Linked DNA regions of Pelobacter seleniigenes DSM 18267. The protein of the gene in region 2 binds, or shares a complex with, the protein of the main gene of each other region. Links are inferred from orthologs where the notes say so. Each region holds a gene or a part of one and is shown on either strand. Other genes may lie near its edges.

The links.
Region 1: the proteins of metK (region 2) and groL are in contact, whole or in part, in a cryo-EM structure (PDB 8P4O), measured with the Escherichia coli proteins. The link is inferred for Pelobacter seleniigenes DSM 18267 from one-to-one orthologs.

Annotation. Positions count from the first base shown.
Region 1 is NZ_JOMG01000002.1:2,043,893-2,046,815, reverse strand. It holds groL (chaperonin GroEL), read right to left. Parts: upstream 2,320-2,923; coding sequence 682-2,319; downstream 1-681. Other genes in the region: N909_RS25905 (hypothetical protein), read right to left, coding at 2,882-2,923; groES (co-chaperone GroES), read right to left, coding at 2,441-2,731; N909_RS0112140 (thiamine biosynthesis protein), read left to right, coding at 1-534.
Region 2 is NZ_JOMG01000001.1:461,737-464,829, forward strand. Bases 100-2,930 are described here. They hold metK (methionine adenosyltransferase), read right to left. Parts: upstream 2,185-2,930; coding sequence 1,015-2,184; downstream 100-1,014. Other genes in these bases: N909_RS0102030 (carbon-nitrogen hydrolase), read left to right, coding at 100-896; ptsP (phosphoenolpyruvate--protein phosphotransferase), read right to left, coding at 2,367-2,930. In the rest of the region: N909_RS0102025 (agmatine deiminase family protein), read left to right, coding at 1-18; more of N909_RS0102030, read left to right, coding at 15-99; more of ptsP, read right to left, coding at 2,931-3,093. UniProt on the Escherichia coli protein: Catalyzes the formation of S-adenosylmethionine (AdoMet) from methionine and ATP.

The DNA.
Region 1 (2,923 bases), on a different replicon or contig from region 2:
ATGGAACGGGAAGGACTGGTCGACCGGGAGCAACTGCTGGATATCCAGGGCCGGTCGCGCAAGCGACAGCAGGCACTGGCTAAAGAATGGGGATATCACAATTACCCGCCTTCGGCCGGCGGCTGCCTGCTGACTGAAGAGGGTTTTTCCAACCAGCTGCGCGACCTGCTTGAACATGATCCCACGGCAACGGTTAATGATGTCGAGCTGCTCAAAGCCGGCCGCCAGTTTCGGCTGACGGAAACGGTCAAGCTGATTCTGGGGCGTAATCAAGCAGACAATGACCGCCTGCAGGCGTTGGCCAAACCTGAGCACAGCAAACTGCGCTGCAAAGATTTCAGCGGCCCCCTCGGCCTGGTCAGCGGTCCGGCGGACAGTGCCGCACTGAGTACGGCGGCGGCCATTGTGGCCTCTTACGGAAAAGGCAAAGAGGAAAACAGTGTTGCCGTCCTCTGCCTGACGGACGCCGGCGAAGAGGTCCTGCTGGTCAAGCCGCTACCGCGAGAACAGTCTCAATTATATATTCTCTGTTAATCAATCCGGCCCCCGATAGGGACAGCGCCGCAACGATCCCAATAGCCTCCGGGACACAACTCTACGTCAAATTTAGTTGATCGTATAAAAAAAGCCCTGTCGGAATTCTCCGACAGGGCTTCGAGGTTCAGGCGTTGACCGGCTGAATTACATCATGCCGCCCATGCCGCCCATGCCACCCATGCCGCCAGGCATTGCCGGTGCAGCATGTTCTTCCGGCTTGTCAGCGATCATGGCTTCGGTGGTCAGCATCAGACCGGCAACCGAAGCAGCGTTTTGCAGGGCACTGCGGGTCACTTTGGTCGGATCAATGATCCCGGCTTTGAGCATGTCGCAGTATTCGTCAGATGCAGCGTTAAAGCCGAAAGCTTTTTCACCATTGAGCACCTTGTCGGCAACGATAGCGCCTTCAACGCCAGCGTTCTTGGCAATCTGCCGCAGCGGTGCTTCGAGGGCACGCAGCACCAGTTGGACACCGAATTGCTGCTCGCCTGGGAGGTCAAGCTTTTTGACTGCCGGCAGGCAGCGGATCAGGGCAACACCGCCACCAGGGACGATGCCTTCTTCCACTGCGGCGCGAGTTGCGTGCAGGGCATCTTCAACCCGAGCTTTTTTCTCTTTCATTTCAGTTTCAGTTGCAGCACCGACTTTAACCACGGCAACGCCGCCGACCAGTTTAGCAAGACGCTCTTGCAGTTTTTCACGGTCGTAATCGCTGCTGGTTTCTTCGATCTGGCCACGAATCACTTTAACGCGGCCTTCGATGGCAACTTCGTCACCGGCACCGTCGATAATGGTGGTGTTTTCTTTGTCAACGACAACACGCTTTGCAGTTCCGAGCATATCGATGGTTGCGTTCTCCAGTTTGAAGCCGACTTCTTCCGAAATCACCTGGCCGCCGGTGAGAACAGCGATATCTTCGAGCATTGCTTTGCGACGATCGCCGAAGCCGGGAGCTTTAACGGCGCAGACGTTGATGGTCCCACGCAGTTTGTTAACAACCAGGGTTGCCAGCGCTTCGCCATCGACATCTTCGGAGATGATCAGCAACGGACGGCCCTGCTTGGCGACCGGCTCAAGCACGGGCAGCAGGTCTTTCATGGTGCTGATTTTCTTGTCGTAGATAAGAATCAACGGATCGTCAAGAGCACATTCCATCCGCTCTGCATCGGACACGAAGTAGGGTGACAGATAACCGCGGTCAAACTGCATCCCTTCAACGGTTTCAAGAGAGGTTTCCATCGATTTGGCTTCTTCGACGGTGATAACCCCTTCTTTGCCGACTTTTTCCATTGCTTCGGCAATAATGTTACCGATGGTTTCGTCGCTGTTGGCGGAGATGGTGCCAACCTGGGCGATCTCTTTGTGGTCCTGGACAGGATTAGACAAACCCTGCAGGGCCTCAACCGCAGCAACCACAGCTTTGTCGATCCCGCGCTTGATTTCCATCGGGCTGTGGCCGGCGGTGACCAGTTTAACGCCTTCCTGATAAATGGCTTGGGCCAGCACAGTTGCCGTGGTGGTGCCGTCACCGGCGACGTCAGACGTTTTGGAAGCAACTTCTTTAACCAGTTGGGCACCCATGTTTTCGAACTTGTCTTCCAGTTCGATTTCTTTGGCGACAGTGACGCCGTCCTTGGTGATCAGGGGCGCACCGAACGATTTTTCAATAACAACATTCCGGCCCTTGGGACCCAGGGTCACTTTGACCGCATCCGCGAGGGTGTTGACGCCGTCAAGAATCTTGGCGCGTGCATCTTGGGAAAATAAAATCTCTTTTGCCATGGTATTTAAATCCTCCGTTTTCTTATGACGGTTCTGATTCGGTTAAATATCTGTCTGATCTTTTTTTGATTTGAGTCAGGCCGCCAGCGCTGCGGCAGCCCCAATCGACAGAAATTGATATTTATTCTACGATTCCGAGAATATCGTCTTCACGCATGATCAGATATTCTTTGCCGTCGATCTTGATTTCGCTGCCGGCGTATTTGCCGAACAGAACGCGGTCACCCTCTTTGACATCCAGGGGCAGAACCTTACCTTCAGCAGTGACTTTGCCTTTTCCTGCGGCGATCACTTTACCTTCCTGGGGCTTTTCTTTGGAGACGGTGTCGGGAATAATGATACCACCTGCGGTTTTGGTCTCTTCTTCAACACGCTCCACGATAATACGATCTTGCAACGGTCTGATGTTCATCCTGAATTTCTCCTTTCACTTACATTAATGTGGCCAATGGCCGCTATAGTTTTCAATCGAACGACAAGCGCCCAGGCGAAGCTGCCTGAGGCTGACATCGCTACGAGCCGGTTGTCTCAACCCGTTGTTAGCACTCGAATGGCTTGAGTGCTAACAACGGGTAATAATAATAGCCACGCCAATATTGTCAAG
Region 2 (3,093 bases):
AAAGGAGTTCTGAAATGAGAACCTTGCCCATCGGCCTCGTTCAGCACAGCTGCCAGGAAGACCGTCAGGCCAACATCGACAAAAGCCTCCAGGGAATTCGTCAGGCAGCAGCACAGGGCGCCCGGCTGGTTATTTTGCAGGAACTGCATTGCGGTCCCTATTTCTGTCAGACCGAAGATCCCGCGCTGTGCAATCTGGCAGAACCCATTCCCGGTCCGGCCACCGAGCAGTTCGGAGCGCTGGCCAAAGAGCTGAACCTGGTTCTGGTGCTCTCCCTGTTCGAAAAAAGAGCGGCCGGGGTCTATCACAACACCGCGGTGGTGTTAGAAAACGACGGCAGCATTGCCGGGAAATATCGCAAGATGCACATCCCGGACGATCCGGGCTACTACGAAAAATTCTATTTTACTCCCGGCGACCTCGGTTTCAACCCGATCCAGACCTCCCTCGGCAGGCTCGGGGTATTGGTCTGCTGGGATCAGTGGTATCCTGAAGCAGCCCGCCTGATGGCCCTGGCCGGAGCGGAAATCCTCATCTATCCGACGGCCATCGGTTTCGATCCGGCCGATTCCCAAGCAGAGCAACAGCGCCAGCGGGACGCCTGGATCACGATTCAGCGCAGCCACGCGGTTGCCAATGGGATCCCCGTGGTTGCGGTCAACCGGGTCGGTTTTGAAGCCGACCCCAGCGGCCAGACTGCCGGGGCCCGTTTTTGGGGTCACAGTTTCGTGGCCGGTGGACAAGGGGAAATCCTACTGCAGGCCGGTGATCAGGAAGACGTCCTGACCCTGGAACTCGATCTGGACCGAAGCGAACAGATCCGCCGGATCTGGCCGTTTTTGCGCGATCGCCGAATCGATGCCTATCAGGACATTTTGAAAAGAGTGCGGGATTAAAAGATTGAACAAGACAACCCCAAGGAGATCGTCTCCTTGGGGTTGCAAGTGTAGCAAAACCACGCTTTTGCGAAGTGTGTTTAGCAAAGACCAGGGCGGCCTTTGCCAATATCAATCATCACAACCCGGCGCGGGCCTTGATCGATTCGGCGCGATCAGTAACTTCCCAGGTAAAGCCTGGCAATTCCCGACCGAAATGGCCATAAGCGGCGGTCTGTCGATAAATCGGTTTGAGCAGGTCGAGCTGCTCGATGATGGCGGCCGGGCGCATATCGAACTCTTCCCGCACAATCCCGGCGATCGTATTGGACGGAATTTTGCCGGTCCCGAAGGTGTTGATCATCACCGACACCGGCTCAGCGACGCCGATGGCATAGGCCAACTGCACTTCACACTTCCGTGCCAGTCCGGCGGCAACGATATTTTTGGCAATATAACGGGCCATATACGAGGCGCTCCGGTCAACCTTGGAAGGGTCTTTGCCGCTGAACGCTCCGCCGCCATGTGAGCCGTGTCCGCCGTAGGTGTCGACAATGATTTTTCGCCCGGTCAGGCCGCAATCCCCCATCGGTCCGCCGACAACGAAGCGACCGGTCGGATTGATCAGGAAGCGGGTCTTGTCATCCAGCAGTTTAGCCGGCAGGGTCGGCTTGATCACCTCTTCGATAATCGCTTCCTGCAGCTGTTCATAGGTCACGTCCGGGTTATGCTGTGACGAGACAACGATGGTGTCGATACGGCTCGGTTTGTCATCGACGTATTGGACCGACACCTGGGATTTGCTGTCCGGCCGCAAAAAGGAAAGCTGACCGCTTTTGCGAACATCGGCGAGCCGTTTGGTCAATTTATGGGCGAAAGTAATCGGCATGGGCATCAGTTCCGGAGTCTCGTTGCAAGCGAACCCAAACATCAAGCCCTGGTCTCCGGCGCCCTGCTCTTTATAGAGACCCTCACCGGCGGTGACCCCTTGAGAGATATCCGGAGACTGCTGATCAATCGAGGTCATGACCGCGCAGGTCTCATAATCGAACCCCATGGCGGAATCGCAGTAGCCGATCTCCTTGATGGTCTGCCGCACAATAGCTGGCAGATCTGCATAGGCCGTCGTGGTAATTTCCCCGGCGATAAAAGCCATCCCGGTGGTCACCAAGGTTTCACAAGCCACGCGGGCATTCGGGTCCTGAGCCAGAATAGCATCAAGTACAGCATCGGAAATCTGATCGGCAACCTTGTCAGGATGTCCTTCGCTGACGGACTCCGAAGTAAAAAGAAAATCGGTCATGGCCATAGTGAATGTCCTCCTACTGACGTCTTAAAGTGTTAAAAACCTGCGGATACTAATGAGGTTAAGCCTCTTGAGTCAACCTTTTTTATATTCCTGGACCTGAAAATGATATCCGCTCATTTCAGATCGGTCAAAACCGGTCTGCTTCTGGCCGCTTGGCGATTTGATTTGATAGCAGCAACGGCTTAGATGATGGGGCGGTCAAAAATGTCCGGCAGCAGCTTGCGCATGTCTTCATCAATCTGGCAGGACACCTCTTTGCTGGTTGCCAGCTGCAGCAGTTTTTCCACCAGCAATTCACCATCGCGACGGGAAACTTGCCTTAACACCCGCTTAACCCGCGGTACGCAGGACGGATTCATAGACAGTTCATGAAAGCCGAGTCCGACCAGGACCATAGCGTAGAGCGGCTCACCAGCCATTTCTCCGCAAATACACACATGAATTCCGGCATTGTTGGCAGCATCGCAAGTCGCCTTCAGGGCCCGCAGGATGGCTGGATGCAGGGGGTCGTAAAGATAGGCAACATACTCATTCCCCCGATCCACGGCAAGGCAATACTGAATCAGATCATTGGTTCCGACGGAGAAGAAATCAACCTCCCGGGCCAGCAGCGGTGCAATCAATACAGCCGATGGCGTTTCAACCATGATACCAACTTCGAGATCGGGATCATATTTCAATCCTTCCTGCTCCAGTTCCACCGCCGCATCCCGCAGCATGCGTTTACAGGCCCTGATTTCCGCAACCCCGCTGATCATGGGAAACATGATACGGACCTTGCCGTAATGGGAGGCCCGCAGAATGGCCCGCAATTGAATCCTGAACAGGGTAACTTCCCGCAGAGAGAAACGAATCGCCCGCAGTCCCATGGCCGGATTACATTCATCAGCCAGATTCAATTCGGGAACG